DNA from 4 places in the Bradyrhizobium sp. UFLA05-125 genome. Region 1 is predicted to be linked to each of the others. Evidence: predicted binding sites of a transcription regulator. Region 1 holds the regulator's gene; each other region holds the start of a gene.
What was found. The regulator PhoB, encoded in region 1, activates phosphate uptake and scavenging genes when phosphate is short. The targets are predictions, from matches to a motif close to TGTCATNNANCTGTCAT.

Region 1 (4,897 bases):
CGGGTCGGCATGGTGTTCCAGAAGCCGACGCCGTTCCCGATGACGATCTATGAGAACATCGCCTTCGGCATCCGCCTCTATGAGAAGATCTCCAAGTCCGAGATGGACGACCGGGTCGAGAAGGCGCTGCGCGGTGGTGCGCTGTGGAACGAAGTCAAGGACAAGCTCAACGCCTCCGGCCTGTCGCTCTCCGGTGGCCAGCAGCAGCGTCTCTGCATCGCCCGCACCGTGGCGGTGCGCCCCGAGGTGATCCTGTTCGACGAGCCCTGCTCGGCGCTCGATCCGATCTCGACCGCCAAGGTCGAGGAGCTGATCCAGGAGCTCGCCGAGAACTACACGATCGCGATCGTCACCCACAACATGCAGCAGGCGGCGCGCGTCTCCGACAAGACCGCCTTCATGTATCTCGGCGAGCTCATCGAGTTCGACGAGACCAGCAAGATCTTCACGTCGCCCAGCGACCGGCGTACCCAGGACTACATCACCGGCCGCTTCGGCTGAGGAGACAGGAAATGGCTTCTGAACATACCGCAAAGGCCTTCGACACCGACCTCCAGGAGCTTACGCGGCTCGTTGCGGAGATGGGTGGCCTTGCCGAGCGCATGATCGTCGATTCCGTCGATGCGCTGATCCGCCGTGACGTCGCGCTCGGCCAGCGCGTGGTAGCAACCGACGCCGAGATCGACGCGCTCCAGAAGAAGATCGAGGAGCGCGCCGTGCTCACGATCGCGCGCCGCCAGCCGATGGCGGTCGACCTGCGCGAGATCGTCGGCGCCATGCGCGTTGCGACCGATCTGGAGCGCATCGGCGACCTCGCCAAGAACATGGGCAAGCGCGTCGCCGCGCTCGAGACCGATTTCCATCCGCTAAAGCTGTTCCGCGGCCTGGAGCACATGACCGACCTCGTGCAGCAGCAGGTCAAGTCGGTGCTGGACGCCTATGCCGCGCATGATCTGCCAGCGGCGATGATGGTGTGGAAGGGCGACGAGGAGGTCGACGCGATCTGCACTTCGCTGTTCCGCGAGCTCCTGACCTACATGATGGAGGATCCGCGCAACATTTCGTTCTGCATCCATTTGATGTTCTGCGCCAAGAATATCGAGCGGATCGGCGACCATGCGACCAACATCGCCGAGACCGTCTTCTATATGATCGAAGGTCAGGCCATCGCGGACAAGCGTCCGAAGGGCGACATGACCACCTTCGCCACGACCGTGCCGAACACTTAAGGAGCGACGACGCCATGGGCGCACGCATTCTGGTTGTTGAGGACGAGGAAGCGCTGACCGAGCTATTGCGCTATAACCTCGAAGGCGACGGCTACGATGTCGAGACGGTGATGCGCGGCGACGACGCCGACACCCGCCTCAAGGAGCACATCCCCGACCTGATCGTGCTCGACTGGATGCTGCCGGGCCTGTCCGGCATCGAGCTGTGCCGCAGGCTTCGCGCCAGGCCCGAGACCAAGCAGCTGCCGATCATCATGCTCACGGCGCGCGGTGAGGAGAGCGAGCGGGTGCGCGGGCTTGCGACAGGCGCCGACGACTACATCGTCAAGCCGTTCTCGGTGCCCGAGTTGCTCGCACGCGTGAAGGGCCTCCTGCGGCGTGCAAGCCCCGAGCGGCTTGCGACCATACTCGCCTACGGCGACATCGAGCTCGACCGCGAGAAGCGCCGCGTCGCCCGCTCCGGCCGGCCGATCGACCTCGGCCCGACCGAATATCGCCTCCTGGAGTTCTTCCTGGAGCATCCCGGCCGGGTGTTCTCGCGCGAGCAGCTGCTCGACAGCGTCTGGGGCCGTGACATCTATATCGATGAGCGCACCGTCGACGTCCATATCGGCCGTCTGCGCAAGCTGCTCAATCTCGGCCGCGAGCAGGATCCGATCCGCACGGTCCGTGGCGCCGGCTACGCGCTGGATGATCGTTTCGCGAAGGCTGAGCAAACGTAAAAAAAGCGCGCCAAATGGCGCGCTGACGTTTCTCGATCAGGCGTCCCGGCCCTGCGCCGGGACGTTGTCGTTTGTGGCTGAACTCAGCGCGTTCCCGGCTTAGCCGGTGCGCGCCGACGATCCGCCGCCGGCTGGTAGGCGACGCGCGAGTGCTGCGCGCAATAGGGCAGGCCCGAGAGCGACTTGCCGCCGCAGAAGAAGAAATCCGGGCTCGAGGGATCGCCGACCGGCCAGTGGCAGGTCGCTTCGTTGAGCTCGAGCAGCGACAGGCGCTGGCTCATCGGTACGACATTGTCATAGGTGATGGGATCGGGCTCCACCTCGACCTCGAAGGCTTGGGCGAGGGCGGTGTTGCCGCGCGAGATCGGCCGGCTCACCCGCATCATGTGCTGCGCGGGGCGTGCCTTGCGCGGCCGGGGAGCCGCCGAGGACGGGGTCTTGGCGCGACCGGACAGGCCCAGCCGGTGCACCTTGCCGATTACGGCGTTGCGCGTCACATTCCCGAGTTCGGCAGCGATCTGGCTGGCCGAAAGCCCGGCTTCCCAGAGCTTTTTCAATTGCTCGACGCGATCGTCGGACCAGGTCAAAACCGTCATTGCACCCTTCCCCTCGCCGCGCGCCAGCCAATCCTTGGGGCCACGTGGCGATGTCTAAGCCTCGAAAAACCCGTGCCGTCAGAATCCCTTAAGGCTCGCCGGGCGCGAAAAACGCACCTGAACGTTACGCCGGTACATGAGGACTTAGAGGATCAGAACTGCTGCACGAGATGTCGTATCTGACAGGAGAAACGCTACAATATGGCGTGACTCCCGCGCAAGAGTCTGCGGCTCCGCGTCCACATGTTCCGTCTTAAAAAACTCTCAAAATCGCCACCGCAAGACTACGGGCCGCGCGCCTCGCACGGCCTTCTGGCGGCATTGACAGCGGTTTTTCCAAGCATAAAATGGTGACACGTGCCGCCCTTAAAAGGCGGCACGTTTCGTTTTCCGGGCAGGTCAATGATGCGCTGCGCAACGCAGCCTCAGCCGGCCCCAACATCCAAGTGACCGCCATGACCAAGAGCGCCGCGACGCATCTGCTTCCCGTTTTCGCCAGGGCCGAGCTCGGCTTCGAGCGCGGCGAAGGCTGCTGGCTGGTCGCAACCAGTGGCGAGCGCTATCTCGATTTCACATCGGGTGTCGCCGTGAATGCGCTCGGTCACGCACATCCGCATCTGGTCAAGGCCCTGCAGGAGCAGGCGACAAAGCTCTGGCACATGTCGAACCTGTTCCAGAGCCCGGATGGCGAGAAGCTCGCGGTCAGGCTCTGCAACGAGAGCTTTGCGGACTTCGTGTTCTTCTGCAATTCCGGCGCTGAGGCGATGGAATGCGTGATCAAGGTGGTGCGCCGCTATCACGCCACCAAGGGCCATCCCGAGCGCTACCGCATGATCACTTTCGAGGGCGCGTTCCACGGCCGCACGCTGGCAACGCTCGCTGCCACGGGGTCTGCAAAATATCTCGAAGGCTTTGGTCCGCCGATGGACGGGTTCGACCAGGTGCCGCATGGCGATCTGGAAGCCGTCAAGAAGGCGATCGGCCCACAGACTGCGGGCATCCTGATCGAGCCGATCCAGGGCGAGGGCGGCGTGCGCTCTGCTCCTCCCGCATTCTATCGCGCGCTGCGCCAGCTCTGTGACGAGCATGGGCTGTTGCTCGCCTTCGACGAGGTGCAGACCGGCATGGGCCGCACCGGCGAACTCTTTGCACATCGCCGCCTCGGCGTAACCCCCGACGTGATGTCGCTTGCGAAAGCACTCGGCGGCGGCTTTCCGATCGGCGCGTGCCTTGCGACCGCCGAGGCGGCCTCCGGCATGACGCCCGGCTCGCACGGCTCGACTTTCGGCGGCAATCCGCTCGCCGTGTCCGCGGCGAACGCCGTGCTCGACGTCATGCTCAAGCCCGGCTTCTTCGATCACGTGCAGAAGATGTCGCTGCTGCTCAAGCAGAAGCTCGCCTCCGTGATCGACCGCCATCCGGATGTCGTCAGCGAAGTGCGCGGCGAGGGGCTGTTGATCGGCCTCAAGGCCGTGGTGCCTTCGGGCGATCTTGCCACGGCGCTGCGCAACGAAAAGCTGCTCACCGTCGGCGCCGGCGACAATGTGGTGCGCTTCCTGCCGCCCTTGATCGTCACCGAGGCGGAAATCGAGGAGGGCATCGCGCGGCTCGAGCGCGCCTGCACCGCGATTGAATCCACTCTCAAGACGCCGGCGGCAAGCTGATGAGCAAGACGCCCAAGCACTTCCTGGATATCAACGAGCTGCCGCTGTCGGAGCTCAAGAGCATGCTCGCCGCCTCCTCGGCCATGAAGGCAAAGCAGAAGGCGCATCAGCCGGTCAAGCCGCTCGAAGGCAAGACGCTGGCGATGATCTTCGAGCGCCCGTCGACGCGGACGCGGGTGTCGTTCGATGTCGCCATGCGCCAGCTCGGAGGCGAGCCCATCATGCTCACCGGCGCCGAGATGCAGCTCGGCCGCGGCGAGACCATCGCCGACACCGCGCGCGTGCTGTCGCGCTATGTCGATGCCATCATGATCCGCATCCTCAATCACGATGCGCTGCTCGAGCTCGCGGCGAACGCGACAGTGCCGGTCATCAACGGACTGACGCGGCGCTCGCATCCGTGCCAGGTAATGGCCGATCTCATGACCTATGAGGAGCATCGCGGGCCGATCGAGGGCAAGACAGTGGCATGGACCGGCGACGACAACAACGTTCTCGCCTCCTGGGCGCATGCCGCCGAGCGCTTCAAGTTCAACCTCAATGTCGCGACCCCGCCGGAGCTCGCGCCGAAAAAGGCGATGCGCGACTGGGTCAAGGCGACGGGCGCTCCGATCATGCTGGGCACCGATCCGGAAGCTGCGGTGCGCGGCGCCGATTGCGTCGTCACCGACACTTGGGTCTCGATG
Region 2 (4,897 bases), on a different contig from region 1:
CGCTCGCGCTTGGACAGCGGCGCATCCGACGGCATCACGATGATCGCCTGCATGTCGAGGATCTTTGCCGCGGCCGCCACGCCTTGCGCATGATTGCCCGAGGAGAACGCCACCACGCCGCCGCTGCGCTTGTCCTGCGGTATAGAGGACACCTTGTTGAAGGCGCCACGGAACTTGAAGGAGCCGGTCCGCTGCAACATCTCCGGCTTCAGGAACACTTTTGCGCCGACGCGCTCGTTGAGCACGGGGAAGGACAAAAGCGGGGTGTGGATGGCGAAGGGCGCGATCACGCGCGCTGCGGCATCGATATCGGCGGGGCCGACCGGGAGGGGCTGTTCCGTCATGGGCAATTTGTATCCCGCCCCTTGACGGCTGGGAAGACACCGCCGCGTGAGGGCGTAGTCCTAGAGCATGATCCGGACCCGAAGGGCCGCGTTAGCGCAAAGTGTGAAGCGGTTTTCCCTCGCGACAAACGCGGAACGCGTTTGCGCGGAGATCATGCTCAAACAATAACCTAAAGCGCGATGACCATTCGTTCCAATCTCATCGCGCTTTAGGCGACGAAACGCGGCTGATCCGGCTCTTGGGCGTGCGGCAGCACGGCGCCGACGGCCCGGATGCTGTCGACGAAGGCGCGCGCCGATGCCTCCCAGGTATGGTTGGCGGCGAATTCGACGCAGTCCTGCCTCGAAATGTCGAGCGCCGCGAGGCAGGCGCTGCGCAGATCCTCGTCCAGCACCCCGACCGGCGCATCGCCAATCACGTCCCGCGGCCCCTTCACCGGGAAGGCTGCCACCGGCAGGCCGCTCGCCAGCGCTTCGAGGAGCACGAGGCCAAACGTGTCGGTCCGGCTCGGAAACACGAACACGTCGGCCGCGGCATAGATTTCGGCCAGCGCCTCGCCGTGCTTTTCCCCCAAGAAGATTGCCTGGGGATAGGCCTGCTCCAGGCCGGCGCGCGCCGGACCGTCGCCGACGATCACCTTGGTGCCGGGCAGTTCGAGGTCGAGGAACGCCTGGAGATTCTTCTCCACCGCGACCCGGCCGACGCAGAGGAACACCGGCGCGGGGAAGCAGAGATCGATGGCGCGGGGATAGAACAGCTTGTTGTCGACACCGCGCGGCCACAGCACGACATTGTCGAAACCGCGCTCGCTGAGCTCGCGCGCCAGCGCCGGGGTAGCGGCCATCACGGCTCGGCTGGGCGCGTGAAAACGGCGCAGCGCCCGCCAGATCAGCGAGCCCGGAACCGGCACCCTGGCGCGGACATATTCGGGGAAGCGGGTGTGGAAGCTCGTCGTGAACGGCAGCTTGTGCTGCCGGCAATAGCGGCGGACCATGACGCCAATCGGCCCCTCGGTCGCGATATGGATGCTGTCGGGACGCGCCTCCTCGATCAGCTTCGCGATCCTCGCCGGCCGCGGCATCGCCAGGCGCACGTCGCGATAGCTCGGCATCGCGAAGGTACGGAACGATTGCGGGGTGAGGAAGGAGAACTCGACGTCCAGCGCCTTCGCAGCGTCAGCGAGCTTGGTCAGCGTCCGAACCACACCGTTGACTTGCGGGTGCCAGGCGTCGGTCGCGACCAGGATGCGCATCATGCGGCTCTTGCCGCGACCTGTGGAACGGCCGCAGGCTTCTGCAACTGATCCGCCCAGGTGATGATCTCGAAATGGCCGTCATCGTGCTCGACGAGCGCGGTGCAGCTCTCGACCCAGTCGCCACAATTCATGTAGCGGATGCCGTTCTCGTCGCGGATCACGGCATAGTGGATGTGGCCGCAGATCACGCCGTCGGCGTCGTGGCGCCGGGCTTCGGCGGACAGCGCCTGCTCGAACGCGCCGATATAGTTGACCGCGTTCTTGACCTTCTGCTTGGCCCATTGCGACAGCGACCAATAGGGCACGCCGAACATGCGGCGGAAGAAGTTGACGAAGCGATTCATCTGGATCGCGAAGTCGTAGGCCTTGTCGCCGAGATGAGCGAGCCAGCGCGCGTTCTGCACCACGAGGTCGAAGATGTCGCCGTGGATGACGAGGTAGCGCTTGCCGTCGACGCCGGTGTGCACGGTGTTCTCGACGACGTCGATGCCGCCGAAATGCGTGCCGTAATAGTTGCGCAGGAATTCGTCGTGATTGCCGGGCACGTAGATGACCTTGGCGCCCTTGCGCGCCTTGCGCAGCAGCTTTTGCACCAGGTCGTTGTGCGATTGCGGCCAGTGCCAGCTCGATTTCAGCGCCCAGCCATCGACGATGTCGCCAACGAGATAGATCGTGTCGGCATCGTGGTAGCGCAGGAAGTCCAGCAGAAGGTCGGCTTGCGAGCCGCGGGCCCCGAGATGAACGTCGGAGATGAACAACGTGCGAAAGCGCCGCTCCGGGCTCTCGTCACTCACATCGTAACTTCCCATGCGCCAGCCTGTAACAATATCCCGTGACAGGGGGATGACCGATTGAACCTGTGAGGCACCCTCAGATACGAATCAAACCTTGCCTCGCCCCCTTCGCGGATATCAGCCGCATGCGACAATCAGGCGACATGGCGCGGCAGAGGCCTCCGCAAAACTCCGGGAACCCATAGGTTTATTGGTTAACGCCAGCGGCCGCCGCGCACTGCCGTCGCCATCGCGGCCGAGGTCAATAGAACTTGTGGAAATGATGGATCGGCCCATGGCCGTGACCGACGCTGAAGCGATCGGCAGCCGTAATCGCCGCGCTGATCCAGGCCTTGGCGTTGCGCACGGCCTGCTCGAGTGGCTCGCCCCGGGCGAGGCCCGCCGCAACCGCCGAGGATAGTGAGCAGCCGGTGCCATGGGTGTTTGGGGTCGCAACCCGCGGCGCGGCGAGCGCAATCACGCCGTCCGCGCTGACGAGATAGTCGATGCTCTCGGCGCCCTGCCCGTGCCCGCCCTTGATCAGGACCGCGCGACAACCAAGCGCGAGCAGGCGACGCCCCTGGCTCTCGATCTCGGCCTCGCTCTCCGCGACCTGCTCGTCCAGCAGTGCGGCAGCCTCGGGCAGGTTCGGCGTGATCACCGATGCGAGCGGCATGAGTTTTGTGCGCAACGCCTCGACGGCTTCTGCCGCCAGCAGCCGGTCGCCGGAGGTTGCGACCATCACGGGATCGAGCACGACATGCCGTGGCGACCATCGCGCGAGGCTGGAGGCGATTGCATCGATGCTGGCCGCCTGCGCCACCATGCCGATCTTGACCGCGCCGACATCGAGATCGGAGAACACCGCATCGATCTGCGCGGTCACGAACGCGGCGGGCACCGCATGAATGCCGGTCACGCCTTTGGTGTTTTGCGCGGTCAGAGCCGTGATCGCGGAGGCGCCATAGACGCCGAGCGCCGCAAACGTCTTCAGGTCGGCCTGGATGCCGGCGCCGCCGCTCGAATCGGAGCCCGCGATGGTGAGCGCTATGGGCGTCGTCATGGCGCGGCTTTCGGATGGATCGGGGGCATGGTCTGTCCTAACGCGCATACCCGGGGGCAGCAAGCTTGCTTGCGCCCGGGGCAGCAAGTAGCGCCCGGGGGTAGCAAGTTCGCTTGCTAAAGCCGGCCGATTTTGGCCTATTAGCCGCCAAATCATGCCTTCGGAGCAACCGCGATGGTTCCTTTCTTCGTCCAGATCAAATGCAAGCTCGGCCAGTCCTACACGGTCGCCAACGCGCTCGCCGAAGCCGAGATCGCCTCCGAGATCTATTCCACAGCGGGCCACTATGACCTCCTGGTGAAGTTCTATGTCGACAAGGACACCGACATCGGCCACTTCATCAACGAGAAGGTGCAGATCCTGCCGGGCATCCAGGACACCCTCACCATCATCACCTTCAAGGCGTTTGGCGGCCGCTAACCGTCCTGCTTCCGCTTCGGCGGCGGCTTGGGTCCCTCGACCGGCGGCAGCGATTTCAGATATTCGGCCATCGCGGCGCGGTCCTCGGGCTTGAGCCGCGCGAGATTCTTGATCACCGGCCGCATCGCGCCGGAGGCGCTGTCGCCCTCGGGCATGTCGCCGGTCTCGAGGAAGTCGGCGATGTCCTTCTCGCTCCAGTCGCCGATGCCCTTTTGCGTGATGTTCGGCACCCAGCCCTCACCGTCCGGACTGGGGCCACCGGCAAAGCGTTGCGACGTCATGAGGCCGCCGAGCAGATTGCGCGGGCTATGGCATTCGGCGCAGTGGCCAAAACTGTTCACGAGATAGGCGCCGCGATTCCATTGCGGCGAGCGCTGAGCATCCGCGACGAACGGCTTGCTGTCCATGAACAGCCATTTCCAGACGCCGACATTGCGGCGGATGTTGAAGGGAAACGGCAGATCGTGATCGCGCACCTTGCCCGGCACGGCGGGCAGCGTCTTCAGATAGGCGAAGAGATCGCGGACATCGTCCACCTTCGCATGCGCGTAGGACGTATAGGGAAATGCCGGGAAGTAATGCGCGCCATCAGGCGAAACGCCCTTCATCACCGCATTGACGAAATCAGCCTCGCTCCAGCGTCCGATGCCTTCGGCCGGATCCTGCGAGATGTTGGGCGCGTAGAAAGTGCCGAACGGCGAGCCGATCGCGAGCCCCCCGCCGAGCCGCAGGCGGTCGGGCTGGCCCGGCACCGCATGGCAGGCCGAGCAGCCGCCGGCGTTGAACAGCTCCTCACCGTTGGCAAGATCGGGCGCGCGCGAGGCTGCAGGTAGCGCCAGGGCGACCGGCGCCGTGAGCCACCAATAGAGCGCGAGGCCGAGACCGGCGGCAAGTAGCGCAGCAATGATCGTTCGTCGCAACATTCACGAAATCCATCGATGTCCGACGAACTTAAGGCTGCGGCCACTGCCGCTCCAGCCACGAATAATTTAGATGGTTTGAACGCTTGAGGGGAATAAATTCCAAGTCGCGCTGTTTGGA
Region 3 (4,897 bases), on a different contig from region 1:
GCGCAATGTCCTCATAGAGCTTGACATGCATCAGGCCGTATTCGGCGAGCGCATGCATGCGGCGCGTCTCGGTCTCGCGCGGCTCGAGGAAGCGCAGGGGTTCGGGGATCGGCACCTGATAGACCAACACCTGGTCTTGCTTCAGCGCGGTCTCCGGGATGCGATGACGGGTCTGGATCACGGTCGCCTCGTCCGTCGCGGTCGTGGTGGCGACGCCGGCGGTCTTGGCGAAGAATTTGCGGATCGAGATCGCGTTGGTGGTGTCGTCAGAGCCCTGATCGATCACCTTCAGCACGTCATCCGGCCCGAGAATCGCGGCCGTGACCTGCACGCCGCCGGTGCCCCAGCCATAGGGCATCGGCATTTCACGGCTGGCGAACGGCACCTGATAGCCGGGAATCGCGATCGCTTTGAGGATCGCGCGGCGGATCATCCGCTTGGTCTGTTCGTCGAGATAGGCGAAGTTGTAGGCCGGCGCGTTCATTCCGCGGCCTCCTTCATCGGCTCGGCTTCGTTGGCCTCGGCAAATTCCTGGCGCAGCTTGCGCAGCAGGCCAAGCTCGGACTGGAAGTCGACATAGTGTGGCAGCTTCAGGTGCTCGACGAAGCCGGTAGCCTGGACGTTGTCGGAATGCGACATCACGAATTCCTCGTCCTGCGCAGGTGCAAACACTTCCTCGCCGAGCTCGCGCGAGCGAAGCGCGCGATCGACCAGCGCCATCGACATGGTCTTGCGCTCGCTCTGGCCGAAAGCGAGGCCGTAGCCGCGGGTGAAGCACGGCGCGTCCGTCGCCGAGCCCTTGAACTGGTTGACCATCTGACACTCGGTGAGCTCGATCGCGCCGAGCGGCACGGCGAAGCCGACATCCTCCGCTGAGAATTCGACCTCGACCTCGCCGAAACGGATCTCGCCGGCGAAGGGATGATTACGGCCGTAGCCGCGCTGGGTCGAGTAACCCATCGCCAGCAGAAAGCCTTCGTCGCCGCGCGCGAGATTTTGTAGCCGCAGATCGCGGTCGGCGGGGAAGTTGAGGGGTTCGCGCGTGAGATCGCCGACGGGCACGCCGTCTTCTGCTTGCGGCGACGGCTCGATCAGCCCGTCGCGGCCCAGAATGTCCGTCACGCGCGGCGTGGCCGCGGGCGAGGCTTCGGCCGTCGCCGGCTCCTCCGGTACGAAACCTTCGGCAAGCCCCGGGTCGAGCAGGCGATGGGTGTAATCGAATGTCGGCCCGAGGATCTGCCCGCCCGGAATGTCCTTGAAGGTCGATGACACCCGCCGCTGCACCCGCATCGCGCCGGTATCGATCGGCTCGCTTGCGCCGAAGCGCGGCAAGGTGGCGCGGAAGGCGCGGACCAGGAAGATCGCCTCGATCAGGTCGCCGCGCGCCTGCTTGATGGCGAGCGCGGCGAGCTCGCGGTCATAGAGCGAGCCTTCGCTCATGACGCGATCGACGGCAAGGCCGAGCTGCTCGGAAATCTGGCCGAGCGAAATTTCCGGCACGTTCTGGTCGCCACGCCGCGCGTGCGCCAGCAGGCGATGGGCGTTCTCGATGGCACGTTCGCCACCCTTGACTGCGACATACATGCTTTAGCTTCCCTTATTCGCGACCCGCGTGGTGCGCGGGATCGCAACCACGGCGTCATCGGCGACCAGCACAACGTCGATGCCGCGCGGAAACAGCGCCTCGTTGATGCGCAGGCGCTCGAACAGGTCGGCCGGCCTGATCGTCGCCTGAACGATCGCCACGCCGTCGATGCCGGGGCCACGGAGCTCGAAGGCGGCTCCTGCGTCGAGGCTCTCCACTTGCAGGATCAAGGTGGTCGAGCGATCCGGATATTCGTTGCTGCCGAATGCAAAGCGCTCGAGCGAAGGAAGCGCGGCACCATCGGCGATCAGTGCAAAGCCCGCGACCGAAGAATCCTGAACCACCGGCGCACCGGTGTGGAATTTCAGCCACTTCAAGACGTCAGAGCTCTCCGACATCCGCGCATCGAGCCAGAGCGGCGTGTCGTGGTCGAACAGCGTCAGTGCAATCGCCGCCGTGCCCCGCATCATGGGTCCGGGCGTGCCCGTCAACGGCACGATACGCTGCACCGAGCCCGGCCGCGCCATCGCGTCCATGACCGAGCGAAAGGTCGATTGAGCCGACAACACCTTGTCGGCGAAACCCGGCGGCAGTTCCGCAATCGTGGTCATGGCCTCACCCCTCACCGCGCACCATGGTGTAGAAATCAACCTTCGTTGCCGCTGTCTGTGCGGCACGCTGCGCCTGTCGCGCGTGCAGGTCCGCGCGCAGCGGCGCTATGACCTCGCGTTCGACAACGGCACCGAATTCTTCCGTCTGCACGAGCGCGTCGCAGAGCGCGATCAGCCTGGCCTTCTCACCGTCGCGGCCGAGCGTATAGCCAAAACCAACCTCACCGCTCGCAAGCTGCACCGCCGCACGCGACACGGTGGCTTCGCCCAGGTTGAACGGCGCACCGTCGCCGCCAACGCGGCCGCGCAGCATCACGAGGCCGTTCTCGGGCGCGCGCAGGTCGTCGTGCCGCGGCAGCACGATGGTGCCGAGACGGTTGGCGATGTCGCCGGGTTCCGCGTGCGCCAGCACGGCCATCGCCGCCTTGCGCCGGGTCTTGAGGCTGTCTTGCGGGGTCACGTCGCTCACCAGGCTTGCCGAATTGAAGTTGTCTATGATAATAGACAACTTCATAAGGAAGCGCCATGACTGTTTCGTGACAACCGTATGATTTTCGAGATAGGCTGTTCCCCGTTATGAGCCTTCAGGACACTGCCTCTTCCGGCGTCGCGCTGTGGCGCCTGGTTGCCGACGGCATCGAGCGCGGCATCGCCGACGGCCGCTTTGCGGCCGGCGAGAAGCTGCCGGGCGAGATGGAGATCGCCGAGACCTATCGCGTGAACCGCCACACCGTGCGGCGCGCGCTGGCGGCGCTTGCCGAGCGCGGCCTGGTGCGCGCCGAGCGCGGCAGCGGCACCTATGTCGAGGCGCAGAAGCTCGCCTATCCGCTGCGCTCGCGCACGCGCTTCTCGGAGATCGTCGGCGCCGGCGGCCGCGAGCCGCGCGGACAGCTGATCGAGGCGCTGGCGGACGTGGCGAGCCGGGAACTTGCGCGGGAACTCGGCGTGAAGACCGGCGCGCCGCTGGTCCGGATCGAATCCGTTCGCCTTGCGGACCGGTCGCCGATCTGCGTCTCGACGTCCTGGTTGTCAGCCGAACTCTTTCCTGATGCGGGAGCGGTGTTCGCCGCCACGCGCTCGATGACGAAACTGCTCGCGCATTATGGTGTGCGCGACTACCGCCGCGGTTCGACCCGGATCACAGCCGGCATCGTCGATGCCACCGATGCGGCGCGACTCGATCTCGCGCTGGGGCGTCCGATCCTGGTGGTCGATTCGACCGACGTCGATCCGGACGGCAAGCCGCTGGTGACGAAGCGCTCGCGGTTCGCGGCAGAACGGGTGGAATTCTTGATCGAATCGTAGGGTGGGCAAAGGCGCACTTGCGCCGTGCCCACCATCCTTCCAAGACTTCGACAGAAATGGTGGGCACGCTTTGCTTTGCCCACCCTACGAGAGAAGCGCTCTATGCCACCGCTCGCCTGCCGATGATGGCGAAGCGCAGCTTGCCGGAGATGAAGTCGATCGCGGCGACGGCGACCAGGATCATGAGCACGAGGAACGACACCTTCTGCCATTCCAGCACGCGAATCTGCTCGGCGAGCTGGAGGCCGATGCCGCCGGCACCCACGATGCCGATGATGCTGGCCGAGCGCGTGTTCGATTCGATGAAGTACAGCACCTGACCGGCGATGACCGGCAGCACCTGCGGCATCAGGCCGAAGCGAATCTCATGCAAGGCACTGCCGCCTGATGCCCTGATGCCCTCGACCTGCTTCTGGTCGGCCGCCTCGATTGCCTCCGAAAACAGCTTACCGAGCGCGCCGAAGTCCGAGACCATGATCGCTAGCACGCCGGCGAACGGGCCGAGCCCGACGACATTGATCCAGACCAGCGCCCAGATCAGCGTATCGACGCCGCGGATCGAATCGAGGAAGCGCCGCACCGGGAAGCGAATGATGTTCGGCGGCACGATGTTGCGCGCCGCCAGCAGCGAGACCGGCAGGGCCAGCGTTGCGGCGAGGGTTGTGCCGAGCAGCGCGATCGACAGCGTCTCGCCGAGCGCCTTGAGATAAAGCGGCAGCGACGTTCCTGGATCGGGCGGGATCATCATCATGGTGATCCAGCCGAGCTGCTTGAGGCCTGCGATGAACTTTGCCGGCTCGAAGCCGAGATCGTGCAGGCCAAAGATGAAGACAGCGAGCGCCGCCACGATCATGGCCGGCGTCGCCAGACGCGCGGCCGCCGGCCGCTCGAAGGCATCAGGATATTTTGTCCGCAGCGCCGCGGTGTCGGGCTTCTCGAACTGCTTCATGACCGTGCATCCTTGCCGAACAGCCGCGCGCGCAGCCAGCCGGTCGTGATGTCGATGACGAAGATCGTAAGCACGATCATCAGCAGGATCGCGCTGACGTCGGAGTAATAGAACTTGCGGATCGCGACCACGAGCTCCTGGCCGATGCCGCCAGCACCGACGAAACCCATCACCGAGGATTCGCGGACATTGATCTCGAAGCGCAGCAGCGCGTAGCTGACATAGCCGGCGGAAACCTGCGGCAGCACGGCAAAGCGCATGCAGGACAGCCAGCTCGCGCCGGTCGAGCGCACGCCTTCGACCGGCTTCATGTCCGCATTCTCCACGATCTCGGAAAACAGCTTGCCGAGCGCGCCGGTGGAGTGAATGGCGATCGCCAGCACGCCGGCCATCGGCCCGAGCCCGAAGGCCATGACGAAGATAAGGGCAAACACGATACCCGGCACG
Region 4 (4,897 bases), on a different contig from region 1:
TCGGCTACGCGATGTTCGTGAGCCCGCTGAAATGGCTGTTCATCCTGGCGCCGCTTGCCATGGTGTTCGTGATCTCGGCCGGCATCAACCGCCTGGCCCCCTCGACCGCCCAGATCCTGTTCTGGGTGTTCTCGGCGCTGATGGGCATCTCGTTGTCCTCGATCTTCCTGGTGTTCACGCACACCTCGATCGTACGGGTGTTCTTCATCACCGCGGCCACCTTCGGCGCGCTGAGCCTCTACGGCTACACCACCAAGCGTGACATGACCGGGATGGGATCGTTCCTGTTCATGGGCCTGATCGGCATCATCATCGCAAGCCTCGTCAACCTGTTCCTGGCGAGCTCGGCGCTGCAGTTCATCGTGTCGGTGGCCGGCGTGCTGGTGTTCGCGGGCCTCACCGCCTGGGACACCCAGCGGCTGAAGAACGACTACATCTACGGCTACGCGTCGGCCGGCGGTGACATTGCCGAACGCGCGGCGATCACCGGTGCGCTGTCGCTGTATTTGAACTTCATCAACCTGTTCACGCTGCTGCTGCAGCTCCTCGGCCAGCGCGACTAGGCGATCAGCCTGAGGGAACGACAAGAGCCCCGGCCGCAAGGCCGGGTTTTTTGTTTGGCAGTCTCTCCGTCATGCCCCGGGCATCCACGAGCTTTCCGACCGCGAGCAAGAAAGGCCGTGGATGGCCGGGACAAGCCCGGCCATGACGTATGCGGAAACACTCGTTGCCCGTAGCGGGGCCGCTGCTATCCTCGCCTCCCATGTCTGCACTTGAAATCAGGCCCACAACCGAGGCCGACCTTCCCGCCATCACCGCCATTTACGAGCACGCCGTCCGCAAGGGCACGGCGACCTTCGAGCTCGAACCGCCCGACCTTGCCGAGATGACGCGCCGCTACAAGGCGCTGACGGACGGCGGCTACCCCTATTTCGTCGCCATGCTCGATGGCCGCATCGCCGGCTACGCCTATGCCAGCGCCTACCGGCCGCGGCCCGCCTATCGCTTCACGGTCGAGAACTCGATCTATCTCGAGCCCTCGTTCCATCGCCGCGGCATCGGCTCGGCGCTGTTGCATCGGCTGATCGTCGAATGCGAGGCGCGCGGCTTCCGCCAGATGATCGCCGTGATCGGCGATTCCGCCAATGCCGGCTCGATCGGCGTGCACACCCGCGCCGGCTTCAAGATGATCGGCACGCATCCCAGTGTCGGCCTGAAGTTCGGCCGCTGGCTGGATACGGTGATGATGCAGCGCGACCTCGGCGAGGGCGCAACGAGCGTGCCGACGACGTAGGGAACTCTCGTAGGGTGGGCAAAGGCGCTTGCGCCGTGCCCACCATCCATCCACGGAAACAGAAGCGGTGGGCACGCTTCGCTTTGCCCACCCTACGGCACTGAGCTAGTGGTTAAACTACCGCGAGCTTGCGGTCGATCGCCAGCAGCACGCGCTCGAGCTCGTGGCCGCGACGCAGGATCAGACCGGTCGCCGAGATCACGCTGTACATGCCCTGCTTGCGGGCGAGCCGTGGGTCTTTCTCGATGCGATAGAGCGGCACTTCGGAGGCGCGGCGATAGACCGAGAACACGGCGCGGTCTTTCAGGAAGTCGATGGCATAGTCACGCCACTCGCCGTCGGCCACCATGCGGCCGTAGAGGTTGAGGATGCGATGCAATTCGAGCCGGTTGAACGTGACCCGGCCAGGCTGGGAACTCGCAGCGGCGCCTCGCGCCACTGCGCGCTGCTCGCTCGGATCGGCATCCTCCGACATCAGACTCATGGAGCGCCTCCTGTCGCTTCAAATGCATGACCGGCGGCCGCAAAAACCGTCCCGGCACCCCGGATCATGACAGTTGTATGATTGCGCCAACCGGGGCCGGCCGCAAGGGGCACCTACCCGCACGGCTCCAGATCGCATTGCGAATACACCTTCCGGCTGTGGAGCTCGGTCGCGGCATACCGTCACGGGATCGTTAGCAATAATCTTAGTCTCGCCGCTTTTCCGCCCAGCGCCTGCCGCCCTGCACTGCGAAAAGATTCGTGTGCGTTGGCCCGGTCCTTTCGGTTCCGGATTCCTCAGCCCCCAGCCCCCCGGGGTCGTCGGGATCGGGCCTGTTCGCACGAAGGAGGACCAACGCGAGTTGGTCCTTTTTTGTTTGTGTGGGGATGTTTCTGCCGACGCACTTCTCCCCGCCGAAGATTCGCTAAGGAGCCTGCGCAGCTAGCGTCTCGAAGGATCGAGCCCGAGTTGCCCGAGCGTGGGCCTGCAGGTTCTCGCCGCGATGCTAAGCATCGTCCGCTAGACGGCGCTGCGCGCCTCCTCACCATGAGGATCGAGAGCGGATATGTATCTGGTAGGGATGAGAGACTTTAATCCAGCGATCAATGCAGCGACGTGTACGCTGCGCCCAGCATCGGGCCCGGCTTCTCGCGGCTGCCATCCTGGACATAGACGACCGCGCCATCGACGCCGTCACGCGTGAGGTTCTCCAGCGGCACGGTCCAGCTTTCCGGAGTGCCGTTCCAGTCACCGACCTTCAGCAGGTTGCGCACCACGTTGTGGTAAGTGATCTGCTGCCCGCGATTTTCGCCGCGGCCGATCGAGATCGGCACCGCCTTGGTGATCGAGCAGATCCAGACCTCGCCATGCGAGACCACTGCCTCCTTGCTCGCCGCCACTGAGACGTTGAGCTGCTTGCCTGCGAGCGACATCGACACCGGCACGCTCATCACCGTGTCGGCCTTGCTGGTCTTTGCGATCGCGCTTTCGATGCCGGCGCGGTCGCTGCCGATGACATGCGCCGAGCCGTTGACCACCACCTGGGGCGTGTAGACCTCGCGGTCGCCGCGCATCCGCGAATAGGCGCGCTGCCGCGCCGAGAACCGTGAATCCGCCAGCGTGTCCTTCCAGCCGAGATAATCCCAGTAGTCGATCGGCATGCTCAGCGCGATGATCGAGGGATCGTTGGAAAGCTCGCCGATAATCTTGTCGGCGGGCGGACAGGACGAGCAGCCCTGCGAGGTGAAGAGCTCGACGACCGCGCGGGGATCGGCGTGGGCAGGACGGATGACCGCGATGATTGCGCAGACACCAAGTGCACTTGACCAGATCGCACCTGACCAGATCGCACCGGACCATCGCGAAATCAGATTAGAGGCCATCATTGTCATGTTGAACGCCGCACACCTTGGCTGATGTCGAGGGGAAAACTTATCGCCGATTGGTCACCGTAGTCTTACGGACAAATCCTGCGCGTGCAGTGCGCTCCGCATCATCCGAGACGAAGATCTTTCGCCGGACGAGCCCATCTGGAACATACCGCAAACGAACAAAGGCGGCCCTTGATAGGCCGCCTTCGCTTAACGTTCTACTCACTTCGCAGTGAGCCATCGTTCACAAGTCCGCGCTTACGCCGCGAGTTTGCGCAGCACATAGTGCAGGATACCGCCGTTGCGATAGTAGTCGAGTTCGTCCAGCGTATCGATGCGGCAGAGCAGCGAAACGCGCTGCAGCGAGCCGTCGGCCGAGACGATCTCGGCGGTCAGCTTCTGGCGCGGCTTGAGCTCGCCGACGAGGCCGCGCAGCGTGACCTTCTCGTCGCCCTTCAGACCAAGCGACTGCCAGGAAGTGCCTTCCTCGAAGGTCAGCGGCAGCACGCCCATCCCGACCAGGTTGGAGCGATGGATACGCTCGAAGCTCTGGCAGACCACGGCGCGAACACCGAGCAGACGCGTGCCCTTCGCCGCCCAGTCGCGCGAGGAGCCGTTGCCGTACTCGGCGCCGGCGAACACGACCAGCGGCACGTTCTCCTGCTGATACTTCATCGCGGCGTCATAGATCGACATCTGCTCGCCGTCGGGCCAGTGCTTGGTGAGACCGCCTTCCGGAATGTTGCCGTCGGCGCCCTTGAGCATGAAGTTCTTGATGCGAATGTTGGCGAAGGTGCCGCGCATCATCACTTCATGATTGCCGCGCCGCGTGCCGTACTGGTTGAAGTCGGCGGGGCGCACCTGGTGTTCGCTGAGATACTTGCCGGCCGGAGAGGTCAGCTTGATCGAGCCTGCCGGGGAGATGTGGTCGGTGGTGATCTTGTCGCCGAACATGGCGAGGATGCGCGCCTCGACGATATCGGTGACCGGCTCCGGCTCCTTCTTCATGCCTTCGAAGTAGGGCGGGTTCTGGACATAGGTCGAGCTCATGTTCCAGCGATAGGTCTCGCTCTCGACCGTCTTTATCTTGCGCCAGTTGGTGTCGCCCATGAACACGTCGGCATACTTCTTCTTGAAGATCGACGCGGTCACGAATTTCTTCATGAAGGCGTTGATCTCCTTCGTCGTCGGCCAGATGTCCTTGAGGTACACCGGCTTGCCGTCCTTGCCTTCGCCGAGCGGCTCGGTGGCGAGGTTCTTCGTCACGCTGCCCGCGAGCGCGTGGGCGACGACCAGCGGCGGCGAGGCGAGATAGTTCGCCTGCACGTCCGGCGAGACGCGGCCTTCGAAGTTGCGGTTGCCGGAGAGCACGGCGGCCGCGACGATGCCGTTGTCGTTGATCGACTTCGAGATCTCTTCCGGCAGCGGACCGGAATTGCCGATACAGGTGGTGCAGCCGAAGCCGACCAGGTTGAAGCCGACCTTGTCGAGATCGGCCTGCAGGCCCGAATTGGCGAGATATTCGGCGACGACCTGGCTGCCCGGCGCGAGCGAGGTCTTCACCCAGGGTTTTGCCTTTAGCCCCTTCTTGGCCGCATTGCGTGCCAGCAGACCCGCGCCGATCAGCACGCTCGGATTTGAGGTGTTGGTGCAGGAGGTGATCGCCGCGATCACGACGTCGCCATGACCGAGCTCGAAGTTCTTGCCCTCGACCGCGTAGCGCTTCTCGGCGTCATCGCCCTTCTTGTA

Region 2: a site for PhoB is predicted at 2,433-2,449, ahead of SO156_RS42675 (UDP-2,3-diacylglucosamine diphosphatase). Genes of this name have one in related genera too.
Region 3: a site for PhoB is predicted at 2,722-2,738, ahead of phnF (phosphonate metabolism transcriptional regulator PhnF). Genes of this name have one in related genera too.
Region 4: a site for PhoB is predicted at 1,845-1,861, ahead of SO156_RS34750 (DUF2794 domain-containing protein). Genes of this name have one in related genera too.

What each region holds. Positions count from the first base shown of each region.
Region 1 is NZ_JBANBJ010000006.1:45,510-50,406, forward strand. It holds gene pstB (phosphate ABC transporter ATP-binding protein PstB) at 1-501, shown strand, start outside; gene phoU (phosphate signaling complex protein PhoU) at 513-1,229, shown strand; gene phoB (phosphate regulon transcriptional regulator PhoB) at 1,244-1,951, shown strand; gene SO156_RS09090 (GcrA family cell cycle regulator) at 2,035-2,547, opposite strand; gene SO156_RS09095 (aspartate aminotransferase family protein) at 3,003-4,211, shown strand; gene argF (ornithine carbamoyltransferase) at 4,211-4,897, shown strand, end outside.
Region 2 is NZ_JBANBJ010000106.1:4,012-8,908, forward strand. It holds gene SO156_RS42665 (threonine/serine dehydratase family protein) at 1-344, opposite strand, end outside; gene SO156_RS42670 (glycosyltransferase family 4 protein) at 554-1,597, opposite strand; gene SO156_RS42675 (UDP-2,3-diacylglucosamine diphosphatase) at 1,597-2,409, opposite strand; gene thiD (bifunctional hydroxymethylpyrimidine kinase/phosphomethylpyrimidine kinase) at 2,636-3,436, opposite strand; gene SO156_RS42685 (Lrp/AsnC ligand binding domain-containing protein) at 3,611-3,856, shown strand; gene SO156_RS42690 (c-type cytochrome) at 3,853-4,779, opposite strand.
Region 3 is NZ_JBANBJ010000062.1:16,571-21,467, forward strand. It holds gene SO156_RS34875 (alpha-D-ribose 1-methylphosphonate 5-phosphate C-P-lyase PhnJ) at 1-484, opposite strand, end outside; gene SO156_RS34880 (carbon-phosphorus lyase complex subunit) at 481-1,584, opposite strand; gene phnH (phosphonate C-P lyase system protein PhnH) at 1,588-2,196, opposite strand; gene phnG (phosphonate C-P lyase system protein PhnG) at 2,201-2,614, opposite strand; gene phnF (phosphonate metabolism transcriptional regulator PhnF) at 2,773-3,501, shown strand; gene phnE (phosphonate ABC transporter, permease protein PhnE) at 3,602-4,450, opposite strand; gene phnE (phosphonate ABC transporter, permease protein PhnE) at 4,447-4,897, opposite strand, start outside.
Region 4 is NZ_JBANBJ010000061.1:42,444-47,340, forward strand. It holds gene SO156_RS34740 (Bax inhibitor-1/YccA family protein) at 1-563, shown strand, start outside; gene SO156_RS34745 (GNAT family N-acetyltransferase) at 764-1,294, shown strand; gene SO156_RS34750 (DUF2794 domain-containing protein) at 1,407-1,778, opposite strand; gene SO156_RS34755 (DUF1223 domain-containing protein) at 2,381-3,169, opposite strand; gene acnA (aconitate hydratase AcnA) at 3,407-4,897, opposite strand, start outside.